One region of the Paenibacillus sp. MB22_1 genome, then DNA from elsewhere that is predicted to be linked to it. Evidence: riboswitches for the same ligand, from Rfam matches in the RefSeq annotation. Region 1 holds a riboswitch; the other holds the start of a gene.

What was found. Region 1 has a riboswitch for FMN ahead of ribD (bifunctional diaminohydroxyphosphoribosylaminopyrimidine deaminase/5-amino-6-(5-phosphoribosylamino)uracil reductase RibD). Riboswitches for the same ligand answer to the same signal wherever they lie in the genome.
Region 2: linked by a shared signal. The riboswitch ahead of ACL02P_RS23040 (DMT family transporter) and the one ahead of ribD (bifunctional diaminohydroxyphosphoribosylaminopyrimidine deaminase/5-amino-6-(5-phosphoribosylamino)uracil reductase RibD) in region 1 are both predicted to bind FMN.

The regions. Positions count from the first base shown of each region.
Region 1 is NZ_JBLADV010000001.1:982,779-993,524, forward strand. It holds gene ACL02P_RS04445 (chromate transporter) at 1-338, opposite strand, end outside; gene deoD (purine-nucleoside phosphorylase) at 578-1,285, shown strand; gene ACL02P_RS04455 (stage V sporulation protein AA) at 1,428-2,069, shown strand; gene ACL02P_RS04460 (stage V sporulation protein AB) at 2,069-2,491, shown strand; gene ACL02P_RS04465 (spore germination protein) at 2,541-4,163, shown strand; gene lysA (diaminopimelate decarboxylase) at 4,276-5,604, shown strand; gene ACL02P_RS04475 (peptidylprolyl isomerase) at 5,747-6,184, shown strand; gene tlp (small acid-soluble spore protein Tlp) at 6,253-6,480, opposite strand; FMN riboswitch at 6,669-6,831, shown strand; gene ribD (bifunctional diaminohydroxyphosphoribosylaminopyrimidine deaminase/5-amino-6-(5-phosphoribosylamino)uracil reductase RibD) at 7,123-8,244, shown strand; gene ribE (riboflavin synthase) at 8,244-8,918, shown strand; gene ACL02P_RS04495 (bifunctional 3,4-dihydroxy-2-butanone-4-phosphate synthase/GTP cyclohydrolase II) at 9,066-10,307, shown strand; gene ribE (6,7-dimethyl-8-ribityllumazine synthase) at 10,370-10,746, shown strand, end outside.
Region 2 is NZ_JBLADV010000002.1:2,472,399-2,483,144, reverse strand. It holds gene ACL02P_RS23055 (glycoside hydrolase family 52 protein) at 1-313, shown strand, start outside; gene ltrA (group II intron reverse transcriptase/maturase) at 1,115-2,407, shown strand; gene ACL02P_RS23045 (diguanylate cyclase) at 2,457-2,768, opposite strand; gene ACL02P_RS23040 (DMT family transporter) at 2,897-3,913, opposite strand; FMN riboswitch at 4,048-4,204, opposite strand; gene ACL02P_RS23035 (LysM peptidoglycan-binding domain-containing protein) at 4,311-5,597, opposite strand; gene ACL02P_RS23030 (MetQ/NlpA family ABC transporter substrate-binding protein) at 5,710-6,579, opposite strand; gene ACL02P_RS23025 (methionine ABC transporter permease) at 6,597-7,265, opposite strand; gene ACL02P_RS23020 (methionine ABC transporter ATP-binding protein) at 7,283-8,047, opposite strand; gene ACL02P_RS23015 (hypothetical protein) at 8,383-8,529, opposite strand; gene ACL02P_RS23010 (SDR family NAD(P)-dependent oxidoreductase) at 8,599-9,360, opposite strand; gene ACL02P_RS23005 (ArsR/SmtB family transcription factor) at 9,450-9,788, opposite strand; gene ACL02P_RS23000 (MFS transporter) at 9,921-10,118, shown strand; gene sdaAA (L-serine ammonia-lyase, iron-sulfur-dependent, subunit alpha) at 10,385-10,746, opposite strand, start outside.

The sequences.
Region 1 (10,746 bases):
TTCACGACGCGAGACCCAGCTAGAAGATTCACAGCTGAGAGCAGCAGGAGCATCGCCAGGACACTGGGGAAGATGTGCATGATCACAGCATAGAACGCTCCCAGAACCCCTCTACGCTTATAGCCCAGGTAGGCGGCCATCTTCGTTGCGATGGGGCCGGGCAAGGCGTTGGCGATGGCGAGAATTTCGCCAAACTCTTCATCGCCAAGCCACTGATAACGCTTGACGGCATCGTGCCGGATCAAGGGGATGACGGAAGGTCCGCCACCGTAACCTAACACGCCGGTTCTAACCATGGATACGCCCAGGTCCAAATAATCTTTAAGATGAGGTTTCAAGCGGTTCCCTCCTTTGTTCTTAAGTTACCCGACTTCGCCCAATCCTAGAATAACCAGTCAACCCTATTATAGGGGGAAGGAGAGGGAAGCGGCGAAAAAATGTGCATCGTGAGGCAGGTGCATCAATGCATCAATACGGTTCTGCGGTGATTGCATCCATGTACGATGGTTGTCGCATCCTATATAATAAAGAGCGTTGATATCAATACCAAAATTGGAAGCAAGGGAGATACCAGAACATGAGTGTACATATCGCAGCGAAACCGGGAGAAATTGCCGAAACGATCCTGCTGCCTGGAGATCCGCTCCGGGCTAAATTTATCGCCGAGACGTATTTGAGCGACGTCATCTGTTATAACGAAGTGCGCGGCATGCTTGGCTTTACCGGAACGTATCAAGGGAAACGGATTTCGGTACAGGGTACCGGTATGGGCATCCCGTCGATTTCGATCTATGTGAATGAGCTGTTGAAGGAGTACGGTGTCCAAAATCTGATCCGTGTGGGGACTTGCGGCGGCATGCAGCCGCATGTGCACGTACGAGACGTTATTTTGGCTCAAGCTTCCTGTACCGATTCCAGCATGAACCGCCATGTCTTCAGCGGGTACGATTTTGCGCCGATCGCTAACTTTGAGTTGCTGAAGGCGGCTTATGAGCGCGGCGTGGAAAAAGGGCTGAAGCTGCATGTCGGCAACATTTTCAGCTCGGACATGTTCTATCGCGACGATACGAGTGTGACCCAGCTGCTGATGAAATACGGCGTGCTGGGAGTCGAAATGGAAACCACCGCCCTCTATACCCTGGCCGCCAAATACGGCGTGAAGGCGTTGACGATTCTGACCGTCAGCGACCATCTGCTGACTGGCGAGGAGACGTCGGCGGAGGAACGGCAAACGACGTTTAAGCAAATGATGGAAGTGGCTCTGGATACGGCAGCATCGCTGTAATCCCAGAAGAGCTCAATCGAATCAAGCATGGGAGCGGATGCGTAAGCATCGTCCCATGCTTTTTTTTGCGTGCAAGAGTAAGAGTAAAGCCCCCCCTCGCTTGGCATACTATGGGCAATACGCTAGTGGAAGGGTGGTCAGCATGGAGAATGAGTCCGCGTCCATCGTCTATTTGCGTCTGCGCAAGCAGGTCGGACTTCCCGCCGGGGTGCCGATCCGGCTGCGGGACGTAGCCCGTATGCTGGCAGAGCCGGAGCTGGAGGGCAAGCTGCTGGAGCTGGAGTTGGTCCGGCCGGAGCAACGTGACGGGAATCTGATCGTGATTGATACGCTGCAGGTCATTTCCGCGATCCAAGCGAGGTTTCCCGGGCTGCGGATTGAGCTGCTTGGCGAGCCCCATGTACTCGTGGAAATGATCAGAGCCGAGAAGAAGCCGTCTCTGCTGCTGTTTGCCTTAGTATGGCTGTTGCTCTTCTTTGGAGCGGCCTTGACCATCATGAACTTTCACGCCGACGTCAGCATGCCCGAGGTTCAGGTCCGGATCGTGGAGATGATCACGGGGGAGAAGGACGAGCATCCTTATCTATTTCAAGGGGCCTATTCCGTAGGTATCGGTTTTGGGATGATCGTATTCTTTAATCATTTGTTTAAGAAAAAATGGAACGAGGAACCCACCCCGCTCGAAGTTGAAATGTTCCTCTACCAGGAGAACCTGAACCAATACGTCGTTGCTGAAGAGTACAAAAAAATGCACCGCGCCGATTCAGCGGCGAAGCGAAGCTGATGTCACCTGTTGCTGCGGGGTTGGCGATCTTCCTTGGCCTGGCCGGCGGCATTGCTATTGGCGGAGGCGTGATCGCCTTATTTATCGTGCTCGACATGATTCCGCGCCTGGCCCAGGTGACAAATTCCTACGATAAGGTGCATTGGTATGAAGGGGCGATGATCGCCGGAGCGGTGATTGGCACGGTAGCGGACTTCTGGAACTGGAAGGTGGCCGGGCCATGGCTGATTACCGGCATCGTCGGTTTGTTTAACGGCGTTTTCGTGGGGATGCTGGCGGCGGCTTTGACCGAGGTGCTGAACGTACTTCCCATATTAGCCAAGAGGCTGCATATGCAGCGATATCTGTTTGGCTTCTTGCTCGCGATGGTGTTTGGCAAAATGGCGGGCTCCCTGTTTGAGTGGTTTATTTACAGACCGTGATTTGAAGAAACGGAGGTAAATGTGGATGGAGCAGGATACGCAGGAAACGATGCAGGACGGAATGGATCAGCCGCAGGCGATCCCGGACTTCGTGCCTGAGGAAGAAGAAAATTTTCTGCAGGAGAATTATCCGGAAGAGGAAGCGATCAGACGGAAACGCGAAGCGGAGCGGTCCGATAACGTTGAGGAGTCGATCATCTATTGGCAGCAAAGCGATGCGATCAGCCGCAGTCTGACGACAACGAAACATACGCTGAAGGAAGTCATCGGAGCGGGAGAGAGCTTTGACGTTGTGTTCCGCGACATGACCTTCGGCGGCAAACGCACCTGCCTGTTCTTCATCAATGGGTTTGCGAGAACCGACGTCATGCAGGAGATCATTAAACGGCTGACGTATTTGACGCCGGAAAATTTAACGACCGGAGCGCTTCGATCCTTCTTCGAGCTCTATATTCCTCATATTCAGGTGGAAAAAACGGAGAAGCTGAGCGACGCCATCAATAAAACGTTAACCGGCATGAGCACGCTGTTTATCGAAGGCGAGCAAACCGCGCTGATCATGGATACCCGGTTGTACCCGACGCGCAGCCCAGAGGAACCTTCGCTCGAGCGCGTCGTCCGCGGTTCGCGGGACGGATTCACGGAGACCTTGGTGACCAACATTACCTTGGTCCGCCGCCGGCTTCGTGACCCAGGACTGAAGCTGGAGATGGTCAGCGTTGGCCGTCGGACCCGCACCGATGTCTGTATCGCCTACATCGATGATATCGTGGATAAGACCCAAGTCGATTCGATCCGTGAGAAAATCAAAGCCGTTAACATCGACGGGATACCTCTGGCGGATAAGCAGTTGGAGGAAGCGATCATTCACCGAGGATGGAATCCGTATCCGTTGGTACGCTACTCGGAACGTCCGGACGTCGTTGCTTCGCATTTGCTCGAAGGACGGGTTGTCGTGTTTGTGGATACATCGCCCAGCGTGATGATATTGCCGACGACCTTTTTTGATCTATGCCAGCATGCGGAGGAGAACCGGCAGACCCCATTCATGGGGACTTACCTGCGTTGGATCCGCTTCTTTGGGATTTTCGCCTCGCTCTTCCTGCTGCCAATTTGGCTGCTGATCGTCGTTCATCCGGAGTTCAAGCCGGCGGGGCTTGCCTTTATCGGGCCTCAGGAGCAGGGCAAAATCCCTCTCATCGCCCAATTCCTGTTAGTCGAGTTCGGCGTCGATCTGATGCGGATGGCGGCTGTGCACACGCCGACGCCGCTGGCATCAGCGATGGGCTTGATCGCTGCGATCCTGATCGGTGATATCGCCGTCCAGACGGGGCTGTTCGTCAACGAGGTTGTCCTTTATATGGCGGTAGCGGCCGTCGGGATGTTTGCAACGCCGAGCTATGAGTTGGGACTGGCCAATCGCGTCGTGCGGCTCGCTTTGCTTGTGGCCGTGGCGATTTTCGGCGCCGGCGGGCTGATTGTCGGGATCACCACATTTATCGTTTTGCTGACCCTGCGCCGCTCGAATAATTCGTCTTACTTGTGGCCGTTCATACCTTTTAATGCAAAGGCGATGGCCGGGGTATTATTCCGCGTTCCGGTCATGACATCCAAGCAGAGACCGTCCTCCAACAAACCGCGCGACAACACGCGAATGCCGGGCAAAAAGTGAGGCTTAGGCTTGTTTAACAAATAACACAAATGATATTCCGAAAAATCCATTTTTCAGTTTCCCGGTTGTTTGCTATACTGGTGTAAAATTGTGAAAGTGGAGGACTGCATAGATGTATTTACACGGTACCAGCAAAATTAATGCAAAAGGCCATCTCGAAATCGGCGGCTGCGATACGGTCGAGCTGAAGCAAACCTACGGAACGCCGCTGTATATCGTAGATGAAGCCCTTGTGCGGCAAAGATGCCGTGAATATATGGGTGCTTTCCGGGCATCGGGGCTGTCTTTCCAGGTCGCCTATGCCAGCAAAGCATTCTGCGTCATGGCGATGTGCCGGCTGGCCGAGGAGGAGGGCTTGTCCCTGGATGTTGTCTCCGAAGGTGAATTGTATACGGCCCTTCAAGCGGGATTTCCTGCGCAGCGAATCCATTTTCATGGCAACAACAAGACGCCAGATGAATTGGAAATGGCGATTTCCGCCGGGATTGGCTGTTTCGTAGCGGACAACTTTACGGAGCTGCACATGCTGCAGGCGCTTGCCGCCGAGAAAGGCGTTACGGTCAATGTCCTGCTGCGCGTAACACCAGGGGTGGAAGCCCATACGCATGAATATATTTCAACCGGTCAGACGGACTCGAAGTTCGGGTTTGATATCGGCAACGGTTCGGCGTTGGAAGCCGTTGATTTGGCCAACCGCAGCCTGAATCTGCATTTGCTTGGCGTGCATTCGCATATCGGCTCGCAAATTTTTGAAGTGGAAGGGTTCCAGTTGGCGGTTGAGCGCGTCGCGGCTTTTGCTATGCAGGTGAAGGATCAGCTTGGTGTGATCTTCAAGGTGGTTAACCTGGGCGGCGGCTTTGGCATTCGTTATACGGAAGGCGACACACCGCTGAAGGTGTCCGATTATGTTGGAGCGATTACGGATGCAGTGAAACGGGAGTTCGCTGATTATCCGCAGCTTCCGGAAATCTGGGTTGAACCGGGCCGGAGCATCGTAGGTGATGCTGGCACGACGCTGTATACGGTAGGTACAAGCAAGGATATCCCTGGCGTACGTAAATACGTGGCCGTTGATGGCGGAATGACGGACAACCCACGTCCGGCGCTGTACGGGTCGAAATATGAGGCGATGCTGGCCAACCGCGCCAACGATGCCAATGAAGAGATCGTGTCGATTGCCGGTAAATGCTGCGAAAGCGGCGATATGTTGATTTGGGACGTAGAGCTGCCGAAGGTGAACAGCGGCGATCTGCTCGCCGTATCCTGCACCGGTGCGTACAACTACGCGATGGCCAGCAACTACAACCGGATCCGTCGTCCGGCGGTCGTGTTCGTGCAAGACGGCCGCAGCGATCTTGTCGTGAAGCGCGAGTCGTTGCAGGATCTGGTCGCATGTGACGTGATTCCAGAACGGATCGCGAAGCAGCCATCGCTGAAATAGGCAGGAGCGATTGAAGCAACAAGGCCTAAGAGGGAGCGTGTATTCGTTCCCTGTTTGGCCTTGTTTTGCTTGTACGCGGATTTTCTAGTAAACTGTAAGAGGTTTGTCCCAGACGTTCATATAGAAGGGTGTGTACATTGATATGAAAAAAGGTAAAATCGTTTTGGAAAAAGGCGGAGAAGTCGAAATTCAGTTCCTGCCCGAGGAAGCTCCTGGAACGGTCGCGAACTTTGAGAAGCTGGCCAACTCCGGATTTTATAACGGACTTACGTTTCATCGCGTGATTCCGGGTTTTGTCGCGCAAGGAGGTTGTCCGATCGGCAATGGTACGGGCGGTCCGGGCTATACGATCAAATGCGAAACAGATACCAACGTGACCAAGCATGAGCGCGGGGTATTGTCGATGGCCCATGCCGGCAAGGATACAGGCGGCAGCCAGTTCTTTATCGTCTATGAGCCGCAGCCGCATTTGAACGGAGTGCATACCGTTTTCGGTAAAGTGATTTCGGGTATGGAATACGTGGACCAAATTCGTCCTGGGGATAAAATGAAGGAAGTTACCGTTTGGGACGAAGCTTAATCAGCCAGTAAGTAAGAGGGCCCCGCAAATCCAAGTTGGTCTTGGCGGCGGAGCCCCTTTTCATTGAATTAAGATTTTCTTTGGTGAGCGGCTTCGTCTTTGATCTCTTCGCGTAAGCCTTCGATAGCGTGCAGTCGTTTCTCGTTCTTCTCCTCGATTTGCTTCTTCTCCTGAGGGGAGATTTCGTCAGCATGTTCGCTGAGGTAATCTTGTCCTTCACGGAAATTCTTAATCGTGTTTTGGATGCTCCGTTGCAGCTTTTCCACATTGTCGGAGCGATTATCCGGTTTTGCCACGTTCATTCCTCCTGAGAATTGAATTTGTCATACGATATCGTTCTTAAGGTTAGCTCTTTAGGCCGGTTTTTATGCACATCTGCAAGTACCCGCTAGGTGGAGGTTCGCTGGCGTTGTGACAGGTGTGCTTGATTTTTTGCAAAATTAGTGCTAACATTCGTCTTGCAGTCATGCAAATTTAATATTTGGCAATCCTTCGGGGCAGGGTGAAATTCCCTACCGACGGTGATGGCTCATTGGACGCTCGTTCGATGAAGCACAAGTCCGTGACCCGCAGCGCTTACGTAAGCATGCGGCTGAGCCGGTGAGATTCCGGGACCGACAGTATAGTCTGGATGGGAGAAGGAAAACGCGAGAGCACGTACGTTATTTTATTTGCGAAGGTGTTCATACCTAAAGAGCTTCAAACGATCAAGTTCTATTTTTCACATATATACGATGGTGAAGAGTCTTGACGTTGCCAAGCTTTCGTTTTGGTCCATTGTCGTCTTGTACGATCTCAGATCGTGTCGTGGCGACAGGGAGGAGACGAAGGTGCTCTTTTTGATATGCGTAAAACCACTCTCATTTCAACCCTGCCGGATTGCGGCAGGGTTGTTTTTGTATTCTTCGCTTCACGGATTGGTGTAAGGAGGACCGCGGATGAAGGTGATTGACGACGAATATTACATGGCTCTAGCGCTGGACATGGCGGAGCGCGCGCAGGGACAAACCGGGACCAATCCGGTCGTTGGTGCCGTTGTCGTGAAGGACGGGGCATTGGTTGGGCTGGGTACGCACTTGAAGCGGGGAACTCCGCATGCCGAGGTGCATGCCCTGAACATGGCCGGTTCCCAGGCAGAAGGCAGCACCGTTTATGTCACCTTGGAGCCCTGCAGCCATCACGGGTTAACGCCGCCTTGCGCAGAGCGCTTGATTCACGAGAAGGTGCAGCGCGTCGTAGTTGCCTGCGAAGATCCAAATCCGCTGGTCGCCGGCAAAGGCATTGAGCTGCTTCGCGCCGACGGGATTGAGGTGGAAGTTGGTGTGCTGCGTGAACGGGCTTTGAAGCTGAATCGTCGCTTTATTAAGTTCATCACGACCGGCATGCCGTATGTGACGATCAAATCCGCCAGCACGCTGGATGGGAAGCTGGCGAGTCGGACGGGGGACAGCAAGTGGATCTCCAACGAGGGAGCAAGAGAAATCGTCCATACGATGCGGCATCGCCATCAGGCCATTATGGTAGGCGCCTCGACGATCCTCGCGGATGATCCGCAGCTGACTACCCGGTTATCCGTTCCGGGATTGTCGCCCATTCGCATCATCGCGGATTCGACGCTCCGCATTCCAGAGACGGCACAAGTCCTTCGGGATGGGCAAGCTCCCACATGGATTGTGACGACGGAACAGGCTGATCCAGACAAGGCAGCACGCCTCATCCACCTTGGGGCGGAAGTTCTCCGCTGCGGCAGCGGTCCGCAGGTTGATCTACGGAACGCGCTCGTTCAACTCGGACAGCGAGGGATTTCTTCTGTACTCGTAGAAGGAGGCGGACGTCTAAACGGTTCGCTATTGGAGCAGCAGCTGGTGGATGAGATCGTGCTTTTCCTTGCTCCCAAGCTGATCGGAGGAGCTGAAGCGCCCTCGAGCTTTAGCTTTGCCGGGTATGATCTAATGCGGGATGCGGTGACCTTGCGCGACATGGAAGTCGAACAAATCGGGGATAATGTGTGCATCCGGGGAGTACCGGTCTGGGCGCAGGTGAAGGAGGGAGATCACTAATGTTTACAGGACTTGTGGAAGAAATCGGCACGATGAAATCGATCAGCCGCAAAGGGGAAGCGATGATTCTGAACATTTCGGCGAAGGTTGTGACGGAAGGCATCAAGCTAGGTGACAGCATTTCGGTGAACGGAGTCTGCTTGACAGCCACCTCGTTTGACGCTTCCTCCTTTACGGTAGACGTGATGCCGCAGACGTTCCGCAACACGAATCTAAAGGATTTGAAACCAGGCAGCCGTGTGAATCTGGAGCGGGCCATGGCGGCGAATGGACGGTTCGGCGGACATATCGTACAGGGACATGTCGACGGAGTCGGCACCATTGTTGGAACGAGCCAGGATCAGAATGCGGTCGTGTTTGAAATTCGTCCAAGTAAGCCTTCCTTATTCAAATACATTATTCCTAAAGGCTCCATCGCTGTAGACGGGATCAGCTTAACGGTGGTCGAAGCGGAAGGCGGGACGTTTACGGTATCCATCATCCCGCATACGTTAGCCGAGACGGTGCTCGCCTTCAAGCGGGCGGGAGATACGGTGAATCTGGAATGCGATGTGCTTGGAAAATACGTGGATCATCTCCTCAAGTACGGCAGAGGCGGTCAGGATACGGAAGAAGCGAGCGGCGGCGAGTCGGGAATCAACCTCCCGTTTCTGGCTGCGAACGGGTTCGTTTAAATTTGATTTTAACGGAACGGAGAGCTCTGCGCTAAATAAGACCTCCTAGTTCCGTTAGCAGTGCAAATCGCCCAATGTGTTGAGGAATAACGTCTCAGAGTTCTGTTACATCAGACGATCAACATTTACTTTAAGGAGGGGAAAGTGATGAGTGACATTGTATTAGACCGGGTCGAAGAAGCGATTTACGAACTGATGCGGGGAAAGGTCATTATCGTCGTCGACGACGAAGACCGGGAGAATGAAGGAGATTTCGTGGCACTGGCTGAAAAGGCAACGCCCGAAGTGATCAACTTCATGATCACCCAAGGCCGCGGTCTGGTCTGCCTGCCGATTACGGCGGAACGGGCAGAAGAGTTGGATTTGCAGCCGATGGTGGCGCAAAATACGGATAATCATGGGACGGCCTTTACCGTCTCCATTGACCATAAAGATACAACGACGGGAATCTCGGCATATGAGCGTTCGTTGACGGTGAAGGCGATCATGGATCCCAACGCCAAGCCATCGGACTTCCGCCGCCCAGGCCATATGTTCCCGCTGATCGCCAAGAAAGGCGGCGTGCTGCGCCGCGCTGGACATACGGAAGCCGCGGTTGATCTGGCCCGGATGTGCGGGGCCTATCCTGCTGGCGTCATTTGCGAGGTTATTAAGGAAGACGGGACGATGGCCCGGCTGCCGGATTTGGTGGAGATCGCCAAAACTTATGATCTCAAGCTGATCAGCGTCAAAGACCTGATCCATTACCGCAATGAGAAAGAGAAATTGGTGAATCGCGAAGTGGAAGTGCGCATGCCAACCGATTACGGCGAGTTCCGCGCTGTCGCTTATACAAATGATGTGGATAATAAAGAACACGTTGCGCTTGTCAAAGGAGAAATCAACGGCGATGAGCCGGTGTTGGTGCGGGTGCACTCTGAGTGCTTGACCGGGGACGTGTTCCACTCTCACCGCTGCGATTGCGGTCCGCAGTTTGAAGCCGCTTTGCGCCAGATTGAGGAAGCTGGCAGAGGCGTGCTGCTATATATGCGACAGGAGGGGCGCGGCATCGGCTTGATTAACAAGCTGAAAGCCTACAAACTGCAGGAACAAGGCTTTGATACGGTGGACGCCAACCTGAAGCTTGGATTTCCGGCAGACCTGCGCGATTACGGAATTGGGGCGCAGATTCTCAAGGATCTGGGTGTCCGCAAAATTCGCTTGATGACCAACAATCCACGTAAAATCAAAGGCCTGGAGGGCTATGGCCTGGAGGTTGTCGAACGGGTACCTATCCAAATGAAAGAGAACGAGGATAACACCAAGTACTTGCATACCAAACAAGCGAAATTAGGGCATTTGCTCAAATTTGACGATGTGGAGCAGGATGAATCCTCCACTCGCGTTTAAAGGCGAAGCAAACTCCCTCTTAGCAATGATCTAACTCTACTAATAGAAAGGTTTGATGAATCATGGCAAACGTATTTGAAGGGCATTTAGTATCGGACGGGTTAAAATATGCGATCGTGGTCAGCCGCTTTAATGAATTTATTACAAGCAAGCTGCTTTCCGGCGCCTTGGATGCATTGAAACGGCATGGAGCCAAAGAGGAAGAAATTTATGTCGCCTGGGTACCGGGGGCATTTGAAATCCCGTTTGCGGCACAGAAGCTGGCGGAGAGCGGCAAATACGATGCAGTCATTACACTGGGTACGGTCATCCGCGGTTCCACCACTCATTATGATTATGTCTGCAACGAGGTTTCCAAAGGCGTTGCTGCCGTTGGCCTTAAAACCGGCGTGCCTACGATCTTTGGCGTCGTAACGACCGAAAATATCGAGCAGGCGAT
Region 2 (10,746 bases), on a different contig from region 1:
GCTCTCCACGCATCTGAACACGGTGCTGCAGCCGGGGATCTGCCTGTTCGAGGACGGTGGCTGGAAGCTGTCCTCGACGAGCAACAACTCCTGGCTCAGCAAAATTTATCTCTGCCAGTTCATCGCCCGCCGGATCCTCGGCCTCCCTTGGGACGAACGAGGGCAAGCAGCCGATGCGGCGCATGTGGCCTGGTTGACTTCCGAGAAGAACGCCTACTGGAGCTGGAGCGACCAGATGATGGCCGGCGTGATCTGCGGCAGCCGGTATTATCCGCGCGGTGTAACAGCGATTTTGTGGCTGGACGAGAAATAAACCCGCCTGCAACATAAGAAAAACGTCTGTCGACGTACATTCAAAGTAGACAGACCGCGTTTAGCGGAAGTTTTTCTTGCGATATCAGGATGCCAGTGCCCCGAAGTTTATACTTTCTGAAATCTTAAGAAAAACGTCTGTCGACGTACATTCAAAGTAGACAGACCGCGTTTAGCGGAAGTTTTTCTTGCGATATCAGGATGCCAGTGCCCCGAAGTTTATACTTTCTGAAATCTTCAAAAGCCGGGCCCTAATGGGCCCGGCCTTTCGCTGTTATGGCGTGCCCAGCTAAGCACGCATCTTCTAGCCGGTGAAAGTCCGGTCGCGGGAAGGGCCAAGCCCCCGCGTAGCTAGGATACCTACGTATGGCGAAATCTGTACGTAGAAGCGTATCGACGAAAGTACCTGTCAGAGGCAGGGCGAGCAACATACCAGGCCGTAACATGAAAGTGAATCCTGCCGCGTCGTCAAAAAGGCCTCGCAAGAGGGAAAAGAGGAAGCCGAGTCCCGCGTACATGGACGAAGGCCATGGAAGCTGCCTAGAACTTGGAGCGGCAGTGAAGAATCCTCCGGCGTAGAGGGAACGGCATGGTATGAAAGAGGATGCAGTGAACTGGGGAGGCCCTCCCCTGCACGGTTGCAGAAACCGTAAAGAGGCCTTCTATAAGCCCCAGAGGTGAAGTGAACGGTCTGCAGGAAGGGAGTCCGAGGGGCTCATAGTACCGTGGAACGCAGGACAACACAACCTGCGGGAGGGAAGGAGCCCTGCTTTGTTCAAGTTTCTTGAGGAGGTACGAGTCAGTGAATGCCAAACGGCTAACAACACCAGAGGAAAACGTTCAAGAACTCCAAGGGAAACTCGGTCATGCGGCCAAGGAGAACAAGAAGCGAAGATTTCACGCGCTGTACGACAAGGTCTATCGGGTAGACATCTTATGGGAAGCGTGGCGAAGGGTACGAGCCAACGAGGGCTCGGCAGGAGTGGATGGAGAGACGTTGGCAGACATCGAGAAACAGGGAGAAATGCGTTTTGTGCTTGAATGTCAACGGCTACTGAAAGAAGGGAAGTACCATCCACAACCCGTTAGACGCCACTACATCCCGAAGAAAGATGGCAAACTGCGACCGCTGGGGATCCCGACGGTGAGAGACCGCGTCATCCAGATGGCGACCAAACTCGTCATGGAACCCATTTTCGAGGCGGATTTTCAGGACACGTCTTTCGGTTTTCGGCCTAAGCGGAGCGCGAAACAGGCGTTGGAGCGAATCCGGAAAGCATGCAACCGCAAAGGAAATTGGGTGGTCGACGTCGACATCCAAGGCTACTTCGACAACATCAATCAGGAGAAACTGATGAAGCTGATCGAAATGCGGATCAGTGACAGGCGAATCTTGAAGTTGGTGAGGAAGTGGTTAGGTGCGGGAGTGATGGAAGAAGGAAACATCCGACGCTCAGACTTGGGTACACCGCAAGGGGGAGTGATCTCACCACTGCTGGCGAACATCTACCTGAATTACTTTGATCTTCTGTGGGAACGACATGGCGGTAAGCTTGGGGAACTGACGCGTTATGCAGATGATCTGGTGATCATCTGCAAGACGAAGAAGGACGCACAGCGGGCCTATGAACTCATACGAGCGATTATGGAACGCCTGGAATTAACCCTGCACCCCACGAAAACGCGCATCGTTGGACTTTGGACTGGGGAAGAAGGCTTCGATTTTCTGGGCATGCATCATCGAAAGACGAAGGCCGAAACATCCAAAGGCCAAGTGTACTACACAACCCAGCAGTGGTTGTGCCGGAAGGCGGAAGAGCGAATACGGGAAGGGGTAAAAGAGCGATTAGCTCCGCCAGGTATGCGACGCCTGAGTTTCGAAGAGCACGTGGAGTACCTGAATCCAAAGATTCAAGGCTGGCGCAATTACTACTACACAGCTTACAGCCAGAGGAAGATGGCGAAGTTGGATTGGTATATCCGGCAGCGGTTTGCGAAGTGGTATGCTAAGAAACACAAACGCAGACGATGGTTGAGTTCGCTGCGCGAAGTGAAGTCTTTGTCTATTCAATATGGACTTAAAACGCTCTTGTAATCTGCATGCTCATGATGACGAACATCGGAAAGCCGTATGAGGGAAAACCTCACGTACGGTTTGATGAGGAGGGGCTGGGCCCCGCCCAGCCTTTCACTCTAGCGCCAAACAAATCCCCCTCCCGCAGTCGAGGATGGACCTTCCCGGCGAATTCCTGCAGCAGCTCGTTTCCGATATGATGGCCAAAGGAGTCGTTAATCGTCTTACAGTGGTCGACATCGATCAAAATAAACGAGGCGGGAATCCCCTCCTTCCAGCATTGCCGCAATGTCTCCCGCGTATGGTGCATGAAGGCCCGCCGATTCTTTGGAAATCCAACATGAAACTTTCCACCGTCTCCATCCCGCCAAATGATCTTCATCCTTTTTTGATACTTTTTATTATCACATAACAAATTTTACCAAAGAGGGGTGTGGAGAATGAAAAAAAAGCGAGGATTTCCATCCTGTGGGACAGGAGGAAATCCCGCTTTTTCATCGACTTGCTGGATTATTGGTTGGTATCTCCCTGACGGGAGATCAGGAATAACGTGCCCCAAATCAGCACGAATCCACATGCCTGGGCTACTGTAATCAACTGCTGGAACGCAATCCAGTTGATCAGAACGCCAACCATTGGGAAGCTCAGCTCCGCCAGAGTGGCGACCGACGCTTTGGTTGTTGTCAGCCCTTTATAATAGACGAGCAGGCTTAGCAGCCCCGGCAACAACGCTTGTCCAAGCATATTGAGGGAAAATGCGGCGATTTGCGAGGTGCCGGTCGGCAGGCTCCAGGCGGCCCCTTCATTCCAAGTGATAGCCAGCAGCAGCGGCAGTGCCAAAATAAACCGCAACGATGTCACCGTCTCATATTTCATCGTCCCTACCATCAACCGGCCCATCACCGTGGATCCGCCCCACAATGCGGCAGCGCCTAGCGACAACAGGCTGCCGATCTGCACAAAATCGCTCCAATGCCCAATCGGCATCGTAAACCCGAAGGTCAGCAAATACGTTCCAAGCAACGCGATCAGCAGATATCCGAAAAAGTGGCGCGGCAGCTTCTCTTTAAGCAGCAATCCGGCCAGCAGGATGGCAAACAGCGGCTGCATTTTTTGCAGCAGCAGGACTGCATTCAGGTCACCGCTTGACAAGGCCAACGTAAACAGAATCGTGGCGATGGCCGAACCGCCCCACGAAATAAATAGCAGCGCGCCCCCTTGACGCCAACCAAGCCCTTTAAGCTCGGTGCGGTTTTTCCATAAGACCGGTATGGCAAAAAGCGCGATAATCAGATGCTCAATCAATACGATTTGCGCCGAGGTCAGCGACTTCAGCAGGATCACCCGAAACAACGGGTCTACGCCCCACAATGCTGCACCCAACACGACAAGCCAGAAACCGCTGCGCGATTTGCGTGCTTGAGCCGTTCTGGGCGAGTGCTGAATCTGACCGGATGCGCCCGTAAGTGCCCCTGCATTCAATCCAGCAGAAATTTGGATACCACTGCTTACTTTGACTTTCTCCATGGTGTCTGTCCCCTTCTTGAATAGAGGGTCTACGTAGAAAACCCCCGCATCGACCTTCCTAAAGGCTTTGCGGGGGCTGACCAAATAAGCTTGGCAGGCGACCATGGCAGGTCCCTGATTCAAACTTCAGCTTCATTGATCTCCTCCCATCCGGACTTTACCGTCGGCCTTGGATTCTCACCAAGTCAGTCGCTTCGGGCCGTGAAGGCCATCTGCGAGTCGCGGGCTGCGGTTCCCTCTTGCCGAAACCTCACCGCCGGTCGGGAATTTCACCCTACCCCGAAGATCTCTATTCATTTAATTTTGGATTACTTAAGTTGTTTCTATCATAACGCAGGTTGTCAAGCGACTCTGTTGCAAAAATCACAAAGCCTGATCATGTCCCAACAATTCATCTTTATCCCCGCTTGACCACCTCGAAATTGTCTTCGAGCAGCAGCCAATTTTGCGGAAAACTTAAACCCAGCTTCCAATAACTCATCCCGCGCAGCCCCAGCTCCTTGATCAGGTTAAACTTGGCTTGGATCGAGCGGGCGTCCTCGAACCAGACTTCATGTTCCCTTCCTTCCGCATCCCAATAATGGAAGAACGGTGCCTGATCCCGCTCGCTGTATTGAATGGCGACTCCATGCCGCGCGGCAATTTGGATCGCCTGCTGCGGACTAATCGCCCGTGCGGTGCTTCCCGGCACAAATGGCAACGTCCAGTCGTACCCATATAAGTTTTGCCCCATCATGATTTTGGAGCCTGGCATTTCCGTCAGCGCATATTCAAGAACCCGGCGGACTGGACCAATAGGCGACACCGCCTGGGCCGGTCCACCGCTGTAGCCCCATTCATAGGTCATGATCACGACAAAATCGGCAATTTCACCGTGGGCCCGGTAATCATGTCCTTCATACCATTTGCCTTGCTGACCGGCACTGGTCTTGGGCGCCAAAGCCGTCGACATCAGCCAGCCCTGCTCCGCGAACCGCGCTTTGGCTTTACGCAAAAAAGCGTTGTATGCCTCCCGGTCTTCGGGCCGCAAATACTCGAAATCAAAGTGGATGTCGCGAAATCCGTATTTGTTTGCTGTCGTGACGATGTTGTCCAAAAAACGATCTTGAATCGGGATATCGTTGAGTAAGATCCGGCCAAGCTCGTCGCTGAACTGATCATTCTCCTGATTCGTGATCACCATCATCAGCACGACCCGGTTCGCCCGGGCAATTTCCGGAAATTGATTTAGCGGAGGCTCTCGAAGCGATCCGTCCCGTTGCGCTAAGAAGCTAAACGGAGCCAGGTATGTCAGGTGCTGCGCTGCTTCCCGCGCACTTTCCTCCAGCGCCGGAGAAACCGTTCCGCCGCGCGGTTCTACATAAGCGTTAAATTCAGCGCTTCTTCGCGGCCGCGGCGGAATGTACAGCCGAAACCCGATCGAAAGGGGGCGCTCTACGCTAATGGCGTTAACGCGGGCTAACTCTTGATAACTTAATCCAAATCGCTGGGCGATCGACCATAAGCTGTCCCCAGGCCGAACCCAATAATAGCTGCCGACAATCGGGATGACCAAGGTTTGTCCAACCACGAGCTGTTCCGGATTCGGCAATTCATTGGCTTCAACGATATCCTCATAAGGTACGCCATAGGCTTGTGCGATACTATACGTCGTTTGGCCTGGCTGGACGATATGAACCTGCATCGACTCCCCTCCTCCATATGGATCATATGCTAACATCATCCTATGAAGAGGGAAGTTTGACCTATTCCGATCAGCAAGGCGCCGTGTCGAGATTTCGTGTCAGGACACTGAATTAGAACGCCGGAATCGCAATCTCGTCGTAATTGTCCTCGAGAAACTTCTTGACCTCCGGACTGGAAATCGCCTTTGCCAGCTTCTGAATCGGCTCGGAATCACGGTTGTCCTCACGAGCCACCAAAGTGATTGCAAATGCCGATTCGACGGTTTCCGTCAGCAAGGCATCCTTCTTCGGCGTAAGTCCCAGCGGGCTGGCATAAGCCGGGGTCATCAGCACCAAATCGGCATCGTCCAGCATCCGGGCCAGCATGAGCAGGTCAACTTCCTCGAATTTATAGTTATGCTTGTTCTCTACGATATCCGCAAGAGTCCCGTTAATCCCTACGCCTTCCTTCAGCTTGATCACGCCGGCTTTGTCCAGCATGTCAAGGGAGCGTCCTCCGTTAGACGCGTCGTTTGCGATCACGATCGTTGCTCCGTCCGGGAGCTCTTCCATGGATTTATAACGTTTGGAGTAAGCGCCGTATACCGCATGATACACCGGCTGAACCGGAACGAGGTTGGCGTTTTTGTTTTTATTGTACTCCTCCATCCAAGGGACGTGCTGGAAGAAGTTCGCATCCACTTCCTTGTTCGCCAGCGCATCATTTGGCTGCACATTGTCGGACAAGATCACAACTTCCAGGTTGATGCCCTCTTCCTTCAGCTGCGGTTTGATCAGCTCCAGGATGTCCGTCATCGGCGGAATCAACGAAGCCACCTTCAGTGTAGTTTCCGTGGTTCCGTTCTCTGTCGTCTCCGTATCCGCCGCTGCCGGTGCTCCCACACCTGTCCCGTTATTTGAGGTGTTGCTGTTATTACCGCAAGCGCTCAGCACCAACATCAGCAGTACGAGCGACATGATCCATTTTCCTGTTTTCAGCATGGTTTCTCCCTCCATTGTTAGCGTTTATCCAACCATCGGGACAACGCATTTCCTATAAATTGAATTCCTTGCACCAAAATTACCATCAGCACAATCACCACAGCCATCAGCTCGGTTTCGAACCGCTGATAACCGTAACGGATGGCAAAATCGCCAACCCCTCCGCCGCCGACCACACCCATGACCGTCGAAAAGGAAATGAAGCTGATCGTCGAGGAAGTTAACCCCAACACCAGGCCGGGACGGGCTTCTACATACAAAAATTTCGTGATGATCTGCAGCTTGGACGCCCCCATGGACCGTGCCGATTCAATTACGCCGCGCGGCACCTCCAGCAGCGATTGCTCGACAAACCGCGCATAAATAGCGATTGCCACAACGGCCAGCGGAATCGAGGCGGCCAGCGTCCCGATCGCCGTGCCAACGATCAGGCGGGTGAGCGGAATCATAAACACCACCAACAGCAGGAACGGAAAAGAGCGAACGACGTTCACGATCCCGTTTAGCAGGCCGTACCTCAGGGAGTGCTCATATAGCTGGCCTTTACCGGTCAGATACAAGGCTGTACCTAGGGGCAAGCCAATCAGTAAGGCCGCCAGCAGCGCGATCCCAACCATCACGAAGGTCTCGCCGATCGCTTCGCCAATTTGACTGCGATACTGGACGAAACCATCCCACATCATCATGAGAAAATCCAACGCCCTTACACCTCCATCCCGCCAAGCAACTGCTCCCGATACGAAGCGTGGTAACCAGCCATTGCGGCGGTGCCCACTTCCGCATCGTTCCGCTGGAGCGTAAACGCATCGGTGATCCGGCCCTCTTCCATCACCGAAACCCCTTGGCAAATGCTGCGCACCACGTCCATTTCATGCGTGACGATCACGATCGTCATCCCTAATGTCCGGTGGATATGCAGCAGCACCTCGAGAATCTCTGCCGTGGTTTTCGGGTCCAGCGAGGAGGTCGGCTCATCGCACAGCAGGATGCTTGGCCGGCTCGCCAGCGCCCGTGCAATCGCCACCCGCTGCTTCTGCCCCCCGCTGAGGGAAGCCGGATATTGGCCGGCCTTGTCCTCCAGGCCGACGAAACGCAAACATTCCCGCACGCGTTCGGCGCGCTCCTTCTTGGGCAAGCGGGCGAGCTCCAGCGGTACCGACACGTTCCCACTGACCGTCCGGTTATTCAGCAGGTGGAACTGCTGAAAGATCATGCCGATCGAGCGCCGCACCTCGCGCCGCGCAGTTTCAGGGAGCGCAGTGAGCTCCTGGCCCAGAACCGTCACTTTCCCTTGATCCGGCAGCTCCAGAGCGTTCATCATTCGCAGCAGCGTTGATTTTCCTGCCCCACTGGGCCCGATAATGCCGTGGATGGTGCCTTCCGGGATCTGCAGGGAGACATTGCGCAACGCTTCAAATCGCCCGTTTCGCAAGCTGTACGTCTTGCTGACATGCTCCAACGTGATGATAAGCGTCCCTCCTCTCACTCCGGCGACTGTATTACTTATTTGATCATTCTGTTACATTATGCTTTCTTCCGTTGATTATAGACCATTTATGCATCTGTGTCACTAATTTTTCAAGTTTATTATAAAAGAGAAAAAAGAAAGAACCGCCAAGACTCCCTTAGCGGTTCTTACCCTAATCTCATGTTCCACACTTCCTGCAGGACAGAAATGAACACTTCATCCAACATGACAAAGCCGGGGCCGTATTTGGGCTTTGGGATTCCCAGGTCGATGCGAGTTGCTCAAATTTTTCTATCCGGTCGGACAAATAGCTGTCTACTCGCAGAAGACACGGCTCAGGCTCCGCTCCGCTTACGCGCCAGCAGCAGGCCGATCTCCTCCTGAAGCCCGCTGTCTAAGTCCGGCAATGCAGCTTCAACCAGCAGCTCTATCCCCAAAGGCGGCGGTGTACCGCAGCGCTCGATCCAAGCGCAAGCCAGCACAGGCCGAGTACCGATAGGTATGCCTTCGGGGTGGCTTGCTTGCCCGAGAGCTTGGTCGTCGTCATGGGCCTAGATGGCCGGCATGACATTTCCACCGGTCACCGGGAGGTACGCCCCCGTGATAAAACCGGCTAACTCGGAAGCCAGGAACGCAACCGCATTGGCAATATCCTGATCTTCCCCCCGCCGCTTCAGCGGAACTCCAGCGATATAAGCGGCATCATTCCGATCCGCAAGCTCGCGGTCGCGATCGCTGATCGTCCAGCCCGGGGCGACCTGATTAACGGTAATCCCGTACTCCCCAACCTCCTTGGCCAGGACGCGGTAAACGCCGTCCATGCCTCTTTTTCCTGCCGTATACGCCGACTGGTTGGGGAAATTCTGCATGGCGCACTCGGTATTAATTCCGATGAAGCGACCTTTTCTTTTGCCCATCATCGCCGGAATAAACGCCTTGGCCAGAAACACGCTCTGCAGAACGCAGGATTCAAATTGGCTCACATAATCCTCTGCCGGCTGCTCCAGAACCGAGGTCCAGTTATACTGCACCACGGCATTGGCGACGACGATATCCGGATCGCCAAGCTCGGCCGCTACCTTCGCTTTCATCGCTTGGATATCCGCTTCCTTCGTGATATCGCCTCGCACGATCATCGCTTCTCTGCCGGCTTCGGTAATCTCCTGCAGCAATTCCTGGGCTTTGGCTTCATTATTCACGTAGTGAATCGCCACTTTCGCTCCGCAAGCGGACAACGTCCGGGTGATTACCCGGCCTAACTGGCCGGTTGCTCCGGTAATCAGCGCGATTTGTCCTGAGAGATCAATATTCAACACGGGTACGCTCCCCCTTGGCTCCGATTTATAGCTCAAGTCTCTACCTAATCGGATATTCGTATTATTTTAACGATCAGCTTATCATCTTACTTCGATTTGACGTTTAGCTCTTTATGTTCTGTTTTCTCATAAGCCTCCAAGATCGAGGTCAGCAAACCTGGGAAGCGGGACTCCAAATCCACTTCCCGCAACGAAATAAACCGCTGCGTGCCTTGGATCCGAGTCGATATGACGCCGGCTTCCCGCAGCGTCCGGATATGGTGCGACAACGTCGATTTGGCGATGGGAACCTCGAAATGATTGCAAGGCTGTTCGCCGCAGCGGCGCATTTCCGCCACAACGCTAAGCCGAATCGGGTCACTTAAAGCGTACAACACGGAAGACAATTGGATTTCATCCCGTTCGGGGTGATATAGAACCTTCATAAGGAAAACTCCTTTATATCTAAATTTCGTGATGAATTCATTCTCCCCTATTTATATCATAAGGTAAGGCATGATATATTTCAATCGTTCGATAATTTTCGAACAACACTAGGCCTCGCCGCCGTCGCCGGGTTGTTTAGCCCGAGCTTCTGGATTCTGCTCGCCGTTCGCGTCGTGCAAGCATCCGGTGCCGGAGCGGTCGTTTCGTTGTCGATGGTTACGTTATCCCGTTACGTTCCGATCCAGCGGCGCGGCAAAGCGATGGCCTTGATCATGTCGGCCGTATCGCTGGCAGCTTTGCCACCTTGTTTTTGCTGCCGCAAATTTTAGTGCATCGCTTCGGATTAACCGCCAGCCATGCCGGACTGGTCATCTTCCCGGGCTCGATCCTCGCGATGGTCGCTTCCCGCAAAGTGGGTTCGGTCATCGACCGTCACGGGAAGCTGCTTGCACTAGTCTCGTCGTTCGTTTATTTGCGCAGCGTTGTTGTTGCATTGCAGTCAACAAGAAGCAATGCAACACCATGGAAGCCCAACCGGAATAAACCGAATCCATACCCTACCTCTGAAAAAAGAAAACCTTTGGAGCAACTCCTTCTACTTCTTCCGGCTTCGCAGCTCCTTCATGATTTTGCGGCCGGTAGGCGTTTGTGCCAGCCCGCCCTGCGCGGTTTCGCGATGGCGGCTGGGCATCGCCGAGCCCACCTCCAGCATCACGTCGATGACTTCGTCCGACGGGATCGCACTGCGCACACCGGCCAAGGCCATATCGGCGGCAGCCAGCGCATTCACCGCCCCAAAGCCGTTACGCACGATACAAGGAATTTCGACGAGACCGCCAACGGGATCACAGATCAACCCCAGCGTGTTCTTTAACGCGAGGCCAACGGCGTGCACCGCCTGCTCCGGCGTCCCGCCGCGTAGCTCAACCATTGCACCGGCCGCCATCCCAATCGCCG